Regions from separate parts of the Streptomyces sp. 135 genome, predicted to be linked through region 1. Evidence: predicted binding sites of a transcription regulator. Region 1 holds the regulator's gene; the other holds the start of a gene.
The links. The regulator HrcA, encoded in region 1, represses chaperone genes, less so after heat shock. The targets are predictions, from matches to a motif close to TTNGCACTCNGNNNNNCNGAGTGCNAA.
Positions count from the first base shown of each region.

Region 2: groL (chaperonin GroEL) is a predicted target of HrcA. The motif match lies at 2,016-2,042, and genes of this name have one in related genera.

Region 1 covers NZ_CP075691.1:2,869,153-2,877,842, forward strand. The annotation lists gene KKZ08_RS12950 (nitronate monooxygenase) at 1-7, opposite strand, end outside; gene dnaJ (molecular chaperone DnaJ) at 243-1,382, opposite strand; gene hrcA (heat-inducible transcriptional repressor HrcA) at 1,383-2,399, opposite strand; gene KKZ08_RS12965 (MBL fold metallo-hydrolase) at 2,601-3,335, shown strand; gene KKZ08_RS12970 (DUF3097 domain-containing protein) at 3,371-4,246, shown strand; gene hemW (radical SAM family heme chaperone HemW) at 4,398-5,630, opposite strand; gene KKZ08_RS12980 (ATP-binding SpoIIE family protein phosphatase) at 5,670-7,586, opposite strand; gene KKZ08_RS12985 (HAMP domain-containing protein) at 7,851-8,690, shown strand, end outside.
Region 2 covers NZ_CP075691.1:3,893,184-3,901,873, forward strand. The annotation lists gene KKZ08_RS17425 (Uma2 family endonuclease) at 1-4, shown strand, start outside; gene groL (chaperonin GroEL) at 225-1,850, opposite strand; gene KKZ08_RS17435 (cold-shock protein) at 2,196-2,399, opposite strand; gene KKZ08_RS17440 (ubiquitin-like small modifier protein 1) at 2,819-3,094, opposite strand; gene thrC (threonine synthase) at 3,163-4,458, opposite strand; SAM riboswitch class I at 4,476-4,604, opposite strand; gene KKZ08_RS17450 (glucosyl-3-phosphoglycerate synthase) at 4,767-5,720, shown strand; gene KKZ08_RS17455 (trehalose-6-phosphate synthase) at 5,772-7,190, shown strand; gene otsB (trehalose-phosphatase) at 7,180-8,055, opposite strand; gene KKZ08_RS17465 (DUF3263 domain-containing protein) at 8,075-8,308, opposite strand; gene KKZ08_RS17470 (extracellular solute-binding protein) at 8,318-8,690, opposite strand, start outside.

The DNA.
Region 1 (8,690 bases):
AGGACATGCACGCATCGTGCCACGCCCTGCGCGGGCGACCGAATCGCCCTGCGCCCGGCGCACGCGCCCCCGTCTGCCCACGGTCCCCCGTCGGCGACTACCGGCCGTCTCGGCCCGCTCGCGCAGTTCCCCGCGCCCCTGACGGGGCGCGGGACGCCTGTCTTCAGGGGCGCGGGGAACTGCGCGACCAGCCCCCACGACCCGCGGACGAACGAACAACAGAGCCGGCACCGCCCAAGGCGCTACCGCCCGTTGAACGCGTCCTTCAGCCGGGAGAACAACCCCTGCTGCCCGGGCTGGAACTGCCCCGTAGGCCGCTCCTCACCCCGCATCTGCGCCAGCTCCCGCAGCACCCGCTCCTGCTCGGCGTCGAGCTTGGTCGGCGTAAGGACCTCGACGTGCACGATGAGGTCACCGCGCCCACCGCCCCGCAGATGCGTGACACCACGCCCGTGCAGCGGCACCGACTGACCGGACTGCGTACCCGGCCGGATGTCGATCTCCTCCAGCCCGTCCAGCGTCTCCAGCGGCACCTTCGTACCGAGCGCCGCCGCGGTCATCGGAATGGTGACCGTGCAGTGCAGATCGTCACCGCGCCGCTGGAAGACGGCGTGCGGCAACTCGTGGATCTCCACGTACAGGTCACCGGCGGGACCGCCACCGGGCCCGACCTCACCCTCACCGGCGAGCTGGATCCTGGTCCCGTTGTCGACACCCGCGGGGATCTTCACCGTCAGCGTCCGCCGCGACCGGATGCGGCCGTCACCGGCGCACTCGGGGCACGGCGTCGGCACGACGGTGCCGAAGCCCTGACACTGCGGACAGGGCCGCGAGGTCATGACCTGGCCGAGGAAGGACCGCGTGACCTGCGACACCTCACCGCGACCGCGGCACATGTCACACGTCTGAGCGGACGTCCCCGGCGCGGCACCCTCACCGCTACAGGTCGTACAGACGACCGCCGTGTCGACCTGGATGTCCTTGGTGGTCCCGAACGCGGCCTCGTCGAGGTCGATCTCCAGCCGGATCATGGCGTCCTGGCCGCGACGCGTACGCGAACGCGGCCCCCGCTGCGACGCCGTCCCGAAGAACGCGTCCATGATGTCGGAGAAGTTGCCGAAGCCACCGGCCCCGAAACCGCCCGCGCCACCGCCGCCGCCCGCCTGGGACAGCGGGTCGCCGCCGAGGTCGTAGACCTGCTTCTTCTGCGGGTCCGACAACACCTCGTAGGCGGCGTTGATCTCCTTGAAGCGCTCCTGAGTCTTCGGGTCCGGATTCACATCCGGGTGAAGCTCACGCGCCAGCCTCCGGAAGGCCTTCTTGATCTCGTCCTGGGAAGCGTCGCGGCGCACGCCGAGTACGGCGTAGTAGTCCGTGGCCACTTACGACTCCGCCAGGATCTGTCCGACGTAACGTGCCACTGCGCGTACTGCTCCCATCGTTCCCGGATAGTCCATGCGGGTCGGTCCGACCACGCCTAGTTTGGCGACTGCCTCGCTGCCCGAACCGTAGCCGACCGAGACCACGGACGTGGAGCTGAGGCCCTCATGGGCGTTCTCATGACCGATCCGTACGGTCATGCCCGAATCCGTCGCCTCGCCAAGCAACTTGAGGAGCACGACCTGCTCCTCAAGGGCCTCGAGAACGGGGCGGATCGTGAGGGGAAAGTCATGTCCGAAGCGGGTGAGATTGGCGGTGCCGCCGATCATCAGCCGCTCCTCGGTCTCCTCGACCAGCGTTTCGAGGAGGGTGGAGAGCACCGTCGAGACGGTGCCGCGGTCCTCGGCCTCGAAGGCCTCGGGCAGGTCCTGCACCAGCTGCGGGACGTCCGCGAAGCGGCGGCCCGCGACCCTGCTGTTGAGCCGCGCCCGCAGATCCGCGAGCGACGTCTCCCCGAAGGGCGCCGGACAGTCGATCATGCGCTGCTCGACCCGGCCGGTGTCCGTGATCAGGACGAGCATCAGGCGCGCGGGAGCGAGCGAGAGCAGCTCCACGTGCCGCACGGTCGACCGCGTCAGCGAGGGGTACTGCACGACGGCGACCTGCCGGGTCAGCTGCGCGAGCAGCCGAACCGTGCGCCCCACGACGTCGTCCAGATCGACGGCGCCGTCGAGGAAGTTCTGGATGGCGCGCCGCTCGGGGGCCGTCATCGGCTTGACGCCGGCGAGCTTGTCGACGAACAGGCGGTAGCCCTTGTCCGTCGGGATGCGCCCCGCGCTGGTGTGGGGCTGGGCGATGAACCCTTCCTCCTCCAGCGCCGCCATGTCGTTGCGCACCGTGGCCGGGGAGACGCCGAGACTGTGCCGCTCGGTGAGCGCCTTGGAGCCGACCGGCTCCTCCGTCCCGACATAGTCGTGGACGATGGCGCGCAGCACTTCGAGCCTGCGTTCACTGAGCATCGCGCACACCTCCAGCACGTCATCCGTCGCGGTGATCCCCTGCCTGGCACTCAACGCGGGTGAGTGCCAGCCTGTCAAAGGGTCAGTGTACGGGCGTCGGGTACGGACCCGGCAAGGCCGGACCCGGACCCCGTTGCTCATGCCCGGCGGCTGGTTGGTCATGCCAGGCGCCGCCGCACCGGTTAGCGTCACCGTATGGACGTGGAGCCGGCATGGGAAGCGGCGGGCTGGGAGCGGCTCGCACCGCGCGTGGGGCGGTGCCGCCTGCCGGTGTGGGACTGCACGGCGGGGCTCGTCGTCGGTGACGGGGCGGCCCTGATGGTCGAGGCCGGGTCGAGCCTGGCCGAGGGCGCGGCGCTGCGCACCCGGGCCAGGGAGATCCTCGGCGGCGGTCGCCGCGTGACGCATCTCGCTCTGACGCATCCGCACTTCGACCATGTCCTCGGCGCCGCGGCCTTCGCGGGCGTGGAGGTGTACGGGGCCGTGGGCATCGACACGGTCTTCGCCAAGGGCCGCGACGAGCTGTGCGCGGACGCGGTGCGCCACGGCGTGGACCCGCGGGCGGCGGCGGAAGCGACCGATCTCCTGGTCCACCCGCACCACCTGGTGTGCGGGGAGTGGACGCTGGACCTCGGCGGCGTCCAGGTCCTCCTCGCGAACGTCGGCCCCGGCCACTCGGGCCACGACCTGGCGGTCCTGGTCCCCGGCGCGGACGGCGAGCCGGAGATCGTCTTCTGCGGGGATCTGGTCGAGGAGTCGGGCGAACCGCAGGCCGGTCCCGACGCGGTGCCCGCGCGGTGGCCGGCGGCGCTGGACCGGCTCCTCGGCCTGGGCGGTGAGGGCGCGCGGTATGTGCCGGGGCACGGTGCGGTGGTGGATGCGGCTTTTGTCCGTGCGCAGCGCGCCACACTGGCGGCCCGTTTCGGCGTGTCGTAAGGGATGCCCTGCCGCCTCTTCCTATCGTCGGCGGAATGCGCCCACCCGTCTCCCGCCACCACCCCTCCGAGGGCCCTCCGGGCCCGCAGCGCCGTCTGTACTCCGCCGATCTCACGCCCCCCTGGAAGAAGTCGAAGCCCGTACCGGAGGTGGCGGCGGACGCCGGCCTCGTGGTGGAGGAGTTGAGCACCGGTTTCTGCGGGGCGGTGATCCGCTGCGAGAAGACCGCGCAGGGCCCGACGGTGACCCTGGAGGACCGCTTCGGCAAGCACCGCGTCTTCCCCATGGAGCCGCGGGGGTTCCTCCTGGAGGGCAGGCCGGTCACGCTGGTCCGGCCGGGTGCGGGTGCGGGTGCGACGGTACGTCCCTCGCGCACCGCCTCCGGTTCGGTGGCCGTGCCCGGGGCGCGGGCCAGGGTCGCCCGCGCGGGACGCATCTACGTCGAGGGCCGCCACGACGCCGAACTGGTCGAGCGGGTCTGGGGCGACGACCTGCGCATCGAGGGCGTCGTCGTCGAGTACCTGGAGGGCATCGACGACCTTCCCGCGATCGTCGCCGAATTCTCGCCCGGCCCCGACGCGCGGCTCGGCGTCCTCGTGGACCACCTGGTCCCCGGCTCCAAGGAGTCCCGCATCGCCGCGGAGATCGGCAGCGATCACGCCTTGGTCGTCGGCCACCCCTACATCGACGTGTGGGAGGCGGTGAAGCCGTCCTCGGTGGGCATCGAGGCGTGGCCGCGGGTGCCACGGGGGCAGGACTGGAAGAGGGGCGTGTGCCGGGCGCTGGGGTGGCCGGAGAACACGGGGGCGGCGTGGCAGCGGATCCTCGGCTCGGTACGCAGCTACAAGGACCTCCAGCCGGAGCTGCTGGGCAGGGTGGAAGAACTGATCGACTTCGTGACGCATCCGTAGCGGGCGGGTCGGCTGCTGGGTGTGTGGATTGGGGGACTGGTCGGCTGCCGATCAAACGAGCGGGTGGGTGGGAGACGGCTGCCGGGCGGCGCAGCCGGGCGGGACGGGCTCACCGCCGGTTGTGTGCCCCGCAGCCCAGCACCCGGCGCCGCTAATCCACCAGGTCACGAACCACCGCGTCCGCCAACAACCGCCCCCGCAACGTCAGCACCGCCCGCCCCGCCGCGTACGGCACCGCCTCCAGCAGCCCCTCGTCCCGCGCCTTGCGCGAGGCGGCGAGCCCGGCCTCCTTCAGCAGAGTCAGCGGGCAGCCCTCCACCAGCCGCAGCTCCAGCAGGATCCGCTCCACCCGCCGGTCCTCCTCGGAGAGGACCTCACGTCCGGCGCCGGGCGATCGGCCGCCCGCCAGAGCCGCCGCGTACGCCCCGGGATGCTTCACGTTCCACCACCGCACACCGCCCGCATGGCTGTGCGCGCCCGGCCCGGCCCCCCACCAGTCGGCGCCGCGCCAGTACAGCTCGTTGTGCAGGCAGCGCCCCGCCTCGGACGTGGCCCAGTTGGACACCTCGTACCACGAGAAGCCCGCCCGCCCAAGGACCTCGTCGGCGATGAGGTACCGGTCCGCGTGGACGTCGTCGTCGGTCATCGGCACCTCCCCGCGCCGGATCCGCCGCGCGAGCTGCGTGCCCTCCTCGACGATCAGCGCGTAGGCGCTGACGTGGTCCGGTCCGGCGCCGATCGCCGCGTCCAGCGTGGCGCGCCAGTCGTCGTCCGTCTCGCCCGGGGTGCCGTAGATCAGGTCGAGGTTCACATGGTCGAAGCCGGCCGCCCGCGCCTCGGCGACGCACGCCTCGGGCCGCCCCGGCGTATGCGTACGGTCGAGCACCTTCAGCACATGCTGCTTCGCGCTCTGCATGCCGAACGAGACGCGGTTGAACCCGCCCTCCCGCAGCTCCGCCAGATACGCCTCGTCGACCGACTCCGGATTCGCCTCGGTCGTGATCTCCGCGTCGTCCGCGAGACCGAACTCGTCCCGTACGGCCGCCAGCATCCGTACGAGATCCCCCGCCGCCAGCAGCGTCGGCGTACCGCCCCCCACGAAGACGGTCCGCACGGGCCGCGGGTCGTCGCCGAGGACCTTCCGGGCGAGCCGCACCTCGTCGGTCAGGGTGTCGGCGTAGTTGTCGCGGGAGGCGAGCACACCGCCGGAGCCGCGCAGCTCGGTGGCGGTGTAGGTGTTGAAGTCGCAGTAGCCGCAGCGCGTGGCGCAGTACGGGACGTGCAGATAGAAGCCGAGGGGGCGGGAGGCCGCGCCGGCCAGGGCGGACGCGGGCAGCGCGCCGTCCTCGGGCATGGGCTCACCGTCGGGCAGTGCGGAAGGCATGCCTTCGATTGTCCCGCACCGCCGCGCCCCGCGGAGCCGTCACCGTGCCTGGAGCACCAGCAGCGCCAGGTCGTCGTCGGGGGGACGCTCCGAGAACTCGTGGACGAGCCGCCGGATCCGCTCCGCCACGAGCGTCGCGTCGAGCCCCGCGCAGCCGGCGAGGGCCTGCGCCAGGCCGTCGCCGTCGTCGAACTGGAGCCGCCCCGAGCGCCGCTCGGTCACGCCGTCCGTGACGCACAGGAGGGTGTCGCCGGGCAGCAGGTCGAAGCTCTCGCTGGTGTACGTCTCGTCGTCGACGACCCCGAGCAGCATCTGCGGGCTCGCCGCCGACCGCACCTGCCCGTCGGGCGACAGGAGCAGCGGCAGCGGGTGCCCGGCACACGCGATGGTGCAGCGCACGCCGCCTTCGTGCGGGATCAGCTCGCCGTAGAGGAGGGAGAGGAAGCGTGAGGTGGGCCCGTCGGCCGGTACGCCCTGGCCGCCCGCGACGGCGACGACGGCCGCCGCGGCGTCGGCCGCCTCGGTCGCGTCGTCGAGGAGCAGTTGGTTGAGGCGGTCCAGGACCTCGGCGACCTGGTACCCCTCGCGGGCGAGCAGCCGCAGCCAGGGCCGGGCTAGGCCGATGACGACGGCGGCCTCGGGGCCCTTGCCCTGGACGTCGCCGAGCGCGAAGCACCAGCGCCCGTCCCCGGCCTGGAAGACGTCGTAGAAGTCGCCGCCCGGGCCGCCCTTGTCCCGCGGCTCGTACACCAGGCCGCTCTGCACGCCGGGGATCCGCGCGACCTTGCTGGGCAGCAGCCCGCGCTGGAGGATGCGGCTGATGTTGGCCTGGCGCTGGTAGCGGCGGGCCGTGCTGACGGCGAGGGCGACGCGGCGGCTGAAGTCCTCGACGAGGCCGGTGACCTCGTCGGGGAAGCGGAGCAGGCCCGCCCGCCCGATGAGCAGCGTGCCGAGCGTCCGGCCGCCCGCGGTCAGGCGGTACGCGAGCGCCGTGCCGGACGCCTCGCCCGTCGGCGCCTCGCCTGGCCAGCGGACGGGGAGGGCGCCGGTGCCCGCCGTGTCGGGCAGCTCGGGCGGGTCCTTCTCCAGGATGCGGCGCAGTTCCTCCATGCGGTGCTCGCTGGTGTGCCAGACCCGGGCGAGGCGCGCGCCCGGCCCGCCCGGGGTGGCGCGCGCCGGGCTCTCCGAGCCCTCGTCGAGCCAGACCGCGCACCAGTCGGCGAGCCGCGGCACGAGCAGCTGTCCGGCGAGGGCGGCCACCAGGTCCTCGTCGAACTGCCCGGCCAGCAGGTCGGACGCCTCGGCCAGGAAGCTGAGCGCCCCGCGGTTGACCCACTCCGTCTCGTGCGTGACGCGCTTGGGCAGCGGCGCGAGGATCTCGGCGGCGCGCAGCCCGCGCTTCAGGGCCTGTTCGCTCGCGTACGACTCGGTGTCCTGGTCCGCCTTGGCGCCCTCAACGGGCAGCCGGACCCAGATGGTCTTGGTGCCCGTGCGGTAGGTGATGCCCCAGGAGTCGGAGAGGCTCGCGACGAGCTGGAGACCGCGGCCGTACTCGGGGGTGCCGGTGGGCGCCGGGCCCTGCTCGCCGCGGACGGCGCGGGAGGGGTGGTGGTCGGAGACCTCGATGACGAGGGCGCCGGTGTCCTCGCCGGGCGCGGCCTCGTCGAGTCGGCACAGCAGTTCGACCGCCGTGCCCGCGTGCACGACGGCGTTGGTCACCAACTCGCTGACGAGGAGCACCGAGTCGTCGGCGAGGCGGTCGGTGATCCCGGCAGCCGCCGGCACGCCGAGCTCCGTCCAGTCGGCGAGCGCGGCGCGCACGAATCTTCGCGCGGCGGCGGGCGCCAGCGGGTTTCCGGGCAGGGACGTGCGCACCACCGCCGGCGGCCCCGGGCGGTCCGGGTCCGTGGCGGAGGCACGGAATTCGGTCTCCCGTTGCGTCGGAATGGACCCCACGGTGCGGCTCCTGAGCAGTTCGGGCGAATACGCCTCAGGCGACACCGACAGAGTGACAGACTGGTGGCGCCCATAAGCACCGAGTCACCGAAGTGGGCCGCTATGAGTGAGAACAGTGCTACGCCCGCGCTCGGCTCCGGCCTGATCCCGGCCCAGGCACCGCCCGTGCCCTCCCCCGGGGCCGAGGCGGCGGAGCCCGCCCCGAGCGCCGGCGCGGCCCTCTCGCCGGCCGCCCTCGCGGAACTGCGCCCGCTGCTCGCCGCCATGCGCGCCGCGCGGGACGGCGACTTCACGAAGGTCGCACCGATCGGCGGGGGCATCACCGCCGAGCTGTACGCGGTCTTCAACGAAATGCTCGACCGTTCGCTGCACTTCGACGCCGAGCTGATCCGCGTACGCCGGGAGATCATCCGGCACGGCCGCCTGGACGAGCGGTTCACGGCGAGCCCGGGCCAGGGCAGATGGACGGACCGGGTCCAGGAGGTCAACTCCCTGCTGGACTCGCTGGTCGCCCCGGCGGCGAACGCCACCCGGGTGCTCAACGCCGTGGCGGGCGGCGATCTCACCCAGCGCGTCGACCTGCACGACGGCAGCCGTGAGCTGCGGGGCGATCTGCGGCGCCTCGGCCGCGCCGTCAACACGATGGTCGACCAGCTGTCGCTCTTCACGGGCGAGGTGACGCGCGTCGCCCGCGAGGTCGGCACGGAGGGGCGGCTCGGCGGCCGGGCCAAGGTGCGTGGCCTGTCCGGCAGTTGGCGTGATGTGACCGAGGCGGTCAACACCATGGCGTCCCGGCTGACCGCCCAGGTGCGGGACATCGCGCTGGTGACGACGGCGGTCGCGCAGGGCGACCTGACCCGCACGGTCACCGTCGAGGCCACCGGTGAGCTGCTGGAACTGAAGCTGACCGTGAACACCATGGTCGAGCAGCTCTCCGCGTTCGCCGCCGAGGTGACCCGTGTGGCCCGCGAGGTCGGCACCGAGGGGCAGTTGGGCGGCCGCGCGCAGGCGCGGGGCGTGTCCGGCGTGTGGAAGGACCTCACCGACAACGTCAACTTCATGGCGTCGAACCTCACCTCGCAGGTCCGCAACATCGCCCAGGTC
Region 2 (8,690 bases), 1.0 Mb from region 1:
CTGACCATGAAGGAAACCGCCCACCTCTTACGCAGCGCCGAGAACACGAGCCGTCTGCTGGCATCCATCGAACGTCTGGAAAGGGGCGGCGGTACGGTCCGGAAACTCGCCGATCGGGACCCCGAGCCAGCCTCCACGGAAACGCCCGAGGGCGGCACCCCTTCCTGAGAAGGAGTGCCGCCCTCGAAACGTGAACGTCAGGACAGTGATCGACCAGAGGTCGATCAGAAGTCCATGTCACCGCCCGGCATGCCGCCGCCGGCCGGGGCAGCGCCCGCCTTCTCCGGCTTGTCGGCGATGACGGCCTCGGTGGTGAGGAACAGCGCGGCGATGGAGGCCGCGTTCTGCAGGGCGGAGCGCGTCACCTTCGCCGGGTCGAGGATGCCCTCGGCGATCATGTCGACGTACTCACCGGTCGCGGCGTTCAGACCGTGGCCGACCGTCAGGTTCCGCACCTTCTCGACGACGACGCCGCCCTCGAGGCCGGCGTTGACGGCGATCTGCTTCAGCGGGGCCTCGAGGGCCAGCTTCACAGCGGCGGCACCGGTGGCCTCGTCGCCTTCGAGCTCCAGCTTCTCGAAGACCTGGGTGGCCTGGAGCAGGGCCACGCCACCACCGGCGACGATGCCCTCCTCGACGGCCGCCTTCGCGTTGCGAACGGCGTCCTCGATGCGGTGCTTGCGCTCCTTGAGCTCGACCTCGGTCGCGGCACCGGCCTTGATGACCGCAACACCGCCGGCGAGCTTCGCCAGGCGCTCCTGCAGCTTCTCGCGGTCGTAGTCGCTGTCCGAGTTCTCGATCTCGGCGCGGATCTGGTTGACGCGGCCCTGGACCTGGTCGCTGTCACCGGCACCGTCGACGATGGTCGTCTCGTCCTTGGTGATGACGACCTTGCGGGCGCGGCCGAGCAGGTCGAGACCGGCGTTCTCCAGCTTGAGGCCGACCTCCTCGGAGATGACGGTGCCACCGGTGAGGATGGCGATGTCGCCGAGCATGGCCTTGCGGCGGTCACCGAAGCCCGGGGCCTTGACGGCGACGGACTTGAAGGTGCCACGGATCTTGTTGACGACCAGGGTCGACAGGGCCTCGCCCTCGACGTCCTCGGCGATGATCAGCAGCGGCTTGCCGGACTGCATGACCTTCTCGAGGAGCGGAAGGAGGTCCTTCACGTTCGAGATCTTGGAGTTGACGATCAGGATGTACGGGTCGTCGAGCGACGCCTCCATACGCTCCATGTCGGTGGCGAAGTACGCCGAGATGTAGCCCTTGTCGAAGCGCATACCCTCGGTGAGCTCCAGCTCCAGACCGAAGGTCTGGGACTCCTCGACGGTGATGACGCCTTCCTTGCCGACCTTGTCCATGGCCTCGGCGATGAGCTCGCCGATCTGGGTGTCGGCGGCGGAGATGGAGGCCGTCGAAGCGATCTGCTCCTTGGTCTCGACATCCTTCGCCTGCTCGAGGAGGGCGCCGGAGACGGCCTCGACGGCCTTCTCGATGCCGCGCTTCAGAGCCATCGGGTTGGCACCGGCGGCCACGTTGCGCAGACCCTCGCGCACCAGGGCCTGGGCCAGGACGGTCGCGGTCGTCGTGCCGTCACCGGCGACGTCGTCCGTCTTCTTCGCGACCTCCTTGACCAGCTCGGCGCCGATCTTCTCGTACGGGTCCTCGAGCTCGATCTCCTTGGCGATGGAGACACCATCGTTGGTGATCGTGGGGGCGCCCCACTTCTTCTCGAGGACGACGTTGCGACCCTTGGGGCCCAGGGTCACCTTGACGGCGTCGGCGAGCTGGTTCATGCCGCGCTCGAGGCCGCGCCGTGCCTCCTCGTCGAACGCGATGATCTTGGCCATGTGAAGTGGTCCTCCCGGACGATGGGGGTCCCCCCTGCTCCCGCAAGGAGCTTGGGGGAGGAAACGCATCAAACGGATCGTGCTGGCGCCCGCGACGGACGGACCGTGTGCCGTGTGGTTCCTTGCCCCACGCGGCCCTCGGACCTCACCGACCCGACCCAAGTTCTGTCACTCTCACTCGTAGAGTGCTAAGCCCAATGATTAGCACTCGACCCCTGCGAGTGCAAGCGCCTCTCCCGGATCTCCGGGTCATGCCGGGGCGCGACCGGGCGCACACGAGGGGCCCGTACCCCAGTGGGATACGAGCCCCTCGCGATGCTTGCTTCGGTGGTCGATCGCGCCGAGCTAGACGGCGAGCTTGACCATGTCCGCCTGCGGACCCTTCTGGCCCTGCGAGATCTCGAACTCGACTCGCTGACCTTCTTCAAGGGTGCGGTAGCCGTCCATCTGGATCGCGCTGTAGTGGACGAAAACATCCGCACCACCGTCGACCGCGATGAAGCCGTACCCCTTCTCCGCGTTGAACCACTTGACGGTGCCCTGAGCCATGCCTAACTCCCCTATTACTGGCCCTTGCACAGGACCGCACTTCGCGGACCCGGGTCAGACCTCACTCCCATGGATGGGGGTGTGCGCCGGAACGCGTCGACCGCCGCTGAATGTATCTGTCCAACTGCCGTCTGCAACAGGTCAGTCGGACGAGAATTCTGGGCACGCCCAATCGGCGATATGCGGAGAATTCGCCGGAATCCAGGGCAAGTCGGGCCAGTCAAATGCCACGAAAGGCTCAAAGAGGCGGCTCGCTTTGGCTACTTCTTGTCGGCCCCGGGCCGACTTCGTATATGCACTCGGCACAAACGGCGAAGCAGCTTTCCCAACTGTACCGCGCTCAACCATGCAGAATTGCCCCCTCCGTTTGTGAGCGGGAGAGGGCAATTCAGATTACGCAGGGAACTTGCGGAAAAGGATCACCCGCCGGCGACCGCCGGAATGATCGACACGCCCGCGCCGTCCGGAGTGGCCGTCTCCAGGCCCTGCTCGAAGCGGACGTCGTCGTCGTTGACGTACACGTTCACGAAGCGGCGCAGCTTGCCCTGGTCGTCCAGGACACGGGCGGCGATGCCGGTGTGGTTCTTCTCCAGGTCGGCGATGACCTCACCGAGGGTCGCCCCCTCGGCGGCAACCTCGGCCTGCCCGCCCGTGTAGGTACGCAGAATGGTGGGAATACGAACGTTCACGCTCATGGGGTTCACCTTTGAGATACGTGGAGTGGGCGCCCCTGGAAGGAGCGCGGGGAACTGCGCGGCGAGGACTAACCGGCCAGACCCGCGGAGCGGAACGCCTCAAGGCTGGGCTTGATCGTCGCGGTGGCCTGCGAAGTCTCAGCGACGGCGTCCAGCGTCTTCAGGCCATCTCCGGTGTTCAGCACCACCGTGGTGAGCGCCGGGTCGATGAGCCCCGCCTCGATCAGCTTCTTGGTGACGCCCACCGTCACACCCCCGGCGGTCTCCGCGAAGATCCCCTCCGTGCGCGCGAGCAGCTTGATCGCGTCGACGACCTGCTCGTCGTTCACGTCCTCCACCGCACCGCCCGTACGCCGCGCGATGTCGAGCACGTACGGCCCGTCGGCGGGGTTGCCGATGGCCAGCGACTTGGCGATGGTGTTCGGCTTCTGGGGGCGCACCACGTCGTGGCCGGCCTTGAACGCCGCCGACACCGGCGAGCAGCCCTCCGCCTGCGCGCCGAAGATCTTGTACGGCTTGTCGGCCACGAGGCCGAGCGCGATCAGCTCCTTGAGCCCCTTGTCGATCTTCGTGAGCTGCGAGCCCGAGGCGATCGGGATGACCAGCTGGTCGGGCAGCTCCCAGCCGAGCTGCTCGCAGATCTCGTACGCGAGGGTCTTGGAGCCCTCGCCGTAGTACGGCCGGAGGTTGACGTTGACGAAGCCCCAGCCCTCGCCCAGCGGGTCGCCGATCAGCTCGGAGCAGAAGCGGTTCACGTCGTCGTAGTTGCCCTCGATGCCGACCAGCTCGCCGCCGTAGACCGCGGCCATGACGACCTTGCCCTGCTCCAGGTCGTGCGGGATGAACACGCAGGAGCGGAAGCCCGCGCGGGCGGCGGCGGCACCGACGGCGCCCGCGAGGTTGCCGGTGGAGGAGCAGGAGAGCGTGGTGAAGCCGAAGGCCCTGGCCGCCTCCAGCGCCTGCGCGACGACGCGGTCCTTGAAGGAGTGCGTGGGGTTGCCGGAGTCGTCCTTGACGAACAACTTGCCCTGCTCGACGCCCAGTTCCCGCGCGAGGTTGTCGGCCTTGACGAGCTTGGTCCAGCCGGGGTTGAGGTTCGGCTTGTCGGCGACGTCGGCGGGGACGGGCAGCAGCGGGGCGTAGCGCCAGATGTTGGCGGGCCCGGCCTCGATCCGCTTGCGCAGGGCTTCCGGGTCGCCGAGGGGCAGGTCGTACGCGACTTCGAGGGGGCCGAAACACTCGGCGCAGGCGAAGATCGGGCCGAGCGGGAAGCGCGTTCCGCACTCGCGGCAGGAGAGACCCGAGGCGGGACCGAGGTCAACGGTCGGGGCGGGGGTTTCGGTGGCGACAGTCTGCACAGCCATGGAGGCGAGGCCCTTTCTCCTCATCTTCCCCGCGGCGCATCTCGCCGCGAGACGGAATTGGCACCTTCCCCACCGTGACCTCGCGGTCGGCGGGAGGGTTGCCGGGGCTTCAACGGGCCGTATCCCTCTGCCCCTCTGGATGAGCGGTATTCGATTGTGGGTTTCAGTTGTGGATCGTTGCCGATCACGCGACGGTGACCCCGACATGCGATGGTCACCGGCGTTGTTCAAGACTGTAACCGAAGCCCTGGACCCTTGAGATAGTCGTCCGAACCGCGAGATGGATCACATATGGGAGGACCCTGACCGTGCTGGAAGAGGTCGAGCGCTGGCTGAACAGGCGTTCCTGGTCGGTCGCCGACCGCCCCTTGGACCGGCTCGTCGCCGCCAAGCGCGCGTCCGGCGCCACGGTGAGCGTCGTGCTGCCCGCCCTCGACGAACAGGAGACGGTCGGCGCGATCGTCACCGAGATCCGCCGCGCGCTGATGGAGCGCGCCCCGCTCGTCGACGAGCTGGTGGTGATCGACTCCGGCTCCTCGGACCGCACGGCAGAGGTGGCCCGGAAGGCCGGCGCCAAGGTCGTCCACCGGGACGAGATCCTGCCGCGCGTCGCGCCGCTCCCCGGCAAGGGCGAGGTGCTGTGGCGCTCGCTGCTGGTGACGGGCGGCGACATCGTGGCGTTCGTCGACGCGGACCTCAGGGAGTTCTCCGCCGACTTCGTCTCGGGGATAGTCGGCCCGCTGCTGACCGACCCGGACGTGGCGTTCGTGAAGGCCATGTACGACCGGCCGCTCGGCGAGGCCGCCGGTCAGGGCGGCCGGGTGACGGAGCTGATGGCGCGGCCGCTGCTGAACATGCACTGGCCGCAGCTGGCCGGTTTCGTGCAGCCGCTCGGCGGTGAGTACGCGGCCCGCAGGTCCCTCCTTGAGCGGCTGCCGTTCCCCGTCGGATACGGCGTGGAGCTGGGGCTGCTCGTGGACGCGCTGCACACGGTGGGCCTGGACGCGCTGGCGCAGGTCGACGTCGGGGTGCGCAAGCACCGCCACCAGGACGGGCAGGCGCTCGGCCGGATGGCGGCGGCGATCTACCGGACGGCGCAGGTCCGGCTCGCGCGCGGACATCTCGTACGGCCCGAGCTGACGCAGTTCGAACGGGACGAGGAGGGCGGGCAGGGCTTCGTGCCGCGCACCCACGCCGTGGACACCGAGGAACGGCCGCCCATGACCGGCATCGCGGAGTACGCGCACCGACGCGTGGCGTGAGGCCGGGAACCGTACGTTTGCCCGCCGCCCGGACGGGCTACGTTTTGCCACATGGTGTCCGATCCGGCTCAGTCAGCAGCAGCGCAGGTACTCGTCGCGTCCAACCGCGGCCCCGTCTCGTACACAGTGGGAGAGGACGGTGAACTGACCGCCAAGCGCGGCGGCGGCGGCCTCGTCTCCGGCCTGAGCGCCATCGGCGACTCCTCCGAGGATCCCGCCGCCCTGTGGGTGTGCGCGGCGCTCTCCGAGGGCGACCGGGAGGCGGTGCGGCGCGGCGTCGGCGAGCCGGGCGTGCGGATGCTCGACGTCGACGCGGGCTCCCGCGAGGGCGTGCACGCCGCCGCGTACAACGGCATCGCCAACTCGGTCCTGTGGTTCGTCCACCACATGCTCTACCAGACGCCCCTGGAGCCGGTCTTCGGCCCGGAGTTCCGCGCGCAGTGGGCGGCGTACGAGACGTACAACCGCGCGTTCGCCCAGGCGCTGGCGGCCGAGGCGGCGCCCGGCGCGGCGGTCCTCGTGCAGGACTACCACCTGACGCTGGTCCCCGGCATGCTCCGCGAACTCCGCGAGGACCTGCGGATCGGCCACTTCTCGCACACCCCGTGGGCGCCCGCCGACTACTTCCGGATGCTGCCGGACGACGTGGCCGAGCAGGTGCTGCGCGGCATGCTCGGCGCCGACCGGCTGGGCTTCCTCACCAGCCGCTGGGCGGACGCGTTCACGGAGTGCTGCGTGCGCGTGCTCGGCGGGACGTCGGGGACGCGGATCGGGGTGCACGGCCTCGGCGCCGACGCCGACTTCCTGCGGGAGCGCTCGCGGCGCGAGGACGTCGAGGAGCGGATGGCGACGCTGCGGCGGCAGGTGGGCGAGGGCCGCAAGACGGTCGTGCGGGTGGACAGGACCGAGCTGTCCAAGAACATCGTGCGCGGCATGCACGCCTACCGCGAGCTCCTGGAGACCCGCCCCGAGTGGCGCGAGCGGGTCGTCCACATCGCCTTCGCCTACCCCTCGCGGCAGGACCTCGCGGTGTACCGCGACTACACCGCGGAGGTCTCACGCGTCGCCGACGAGATCAACTCCGCGTACGGCACGCCCGACTGGACGCCGGTGCTGCTGCACGTCGACGACGACTTCGCCCGCTCCCTCGCGGCGTACCGCCTCGCGGACGTGGCGCTGGTCAACCCCATCCGCGACGGCATGAACCTCGTCGCGAAGGAGGTGCCGGTGGTCTCCGACGAGGGCTGCGCGCTGGTGCTCTCGCGGGAGGCGGGTGCATACGAGGAGCTGGGCGAGGACGCGATCGGCGTCAACCCCTACGACGTCTCGGCCACGGCGGAGGCGTTGCACACCGGTCTTTCGATGCCGGCCGGGGAGCGGGCCGAGCGCACCAAGCGCCTCGCGGCGGCGGCGACGGCGCTGCCGCCGGCCCAGTGGTTCCTGGACCAGCTGCGGGCCCTCACCGGCTGACGGCCGCCGCGATCGACGACAGCAGTCCCACCACGCCCGCCGGGCCGTCCACCACCAGGTCGGCCCGGTCGGAGAGTTCGGCGACCTCCGCGCTGCCGCTGCACACCAGGAGGCCCGCCACGCCGTCCGAGCGGAGTTTCTCGACGGCGGCGAAGGCGGGCAGGTCGCCCAGGTCGTCGCCCGCGTAGAGCACGGACTCCGCGCCGACCTCGCGCAGGTAGGCGGCGAGGGCGACGCCCTTGTCCATGCCCGGCGGCCGCAGTTCGAGGACCATGCGGCCGGGCTCGACGATCAGGCCGTGCCGGGCGGCCAGCTCGGTGAGCGGTGCGCGCAGCGTGTCGTAGGCGGCCTGCGGGTCCTGCGCGCGGCGCGTGTGCACGGCGACGGCGCGGCCCTTCTCCTCTATCCAGGTGCCGCGCCAGGCGCCGATCTCGTCGAGGAAGCCCGGCAGCTCGGCGCGGACGGCCGCGACGCCGGGGTGCGGTTCGGCGGCCTGGACGGTGCCGGTGACCGCGTCCCAGCGCTCGGCGCCGTAGTGCCCGAGGACCACGAGGTGTTCGAGTCCCGGGACGCCCGCGAAGCCGCCGTAGCGCACGGCGACGCCCGCCGGGCGGCCCGTGACCACCGCGACGGACCGCAGGCGCGGGGCGAGGGCGGCGAGCGCGGGCACGGCGTCCGGGTGGGCGCGGGCCTGCTCGGGGTCGGCCACGATCGGGGCGAGCGTGCCGTCGAAGTCGAGGGCCACGACACACCGTTCGGGCCGCGCGAGGAGCGCGGCGAGGCCGTCGTGGCCCGCCGGGGTCACGGGTTCCGGCAGTCCGGGACGCCCGTGCCGGTCGGGCTGCGCGTACGTAGGGTCACCCATGGGCCCGACCTTAACCGTGTCAGCGCTCCTCGCGCCGCGACTCCCGCACCCGGCGCAGCCGATTGACCGTAATCGGGTCGTGCGCGAGGGCCCGGGGATCGTCGAGAAGGGCGTTCAGGAGCTGGTAGTAGCGCACCGGCACCATGCCCAGCTCCTCGCGGACGGCGCGTTCCTTCGCGCCGGGGCCCGGCCAGTCGCGCCGCTCCAGGGCGAGGACGGCACGGTCCCGCTCGGAGAGTTCCTCTTCGGTCATGCCGTCACGCTATTCCGCGTTCTCCGCGGCCGCCGCCCTGCCCTGGATCCGGCCGAGGACCATGGAGGGGTTGCCGTCCTTGGCGACGGTCTTGCCGATGTCCTTCTTGATGTCGGCCGAGACCTGCGCCCACGACGTCTTGCCCACCGGGTAGAGCTGGGAGGTCGGCAGCTCCTTGAGGAACTTGCCCAGCTCGGTGTGGCCGCGGTCCTTGGACATCGCGTCGAACGCGGAGGTCGTCACGGGCAGGATGTCGTACTCGTTGGAGAAGTCGAGCACGTTCTTCTTGCTGTAGACGAAGTCGAGGAACTTGCCGGCCTCCTTGCGGTGGCCGTTCTGCTTGAACGCCATCATCCAGTCGGCGACGCCCATCGTGGCCTGC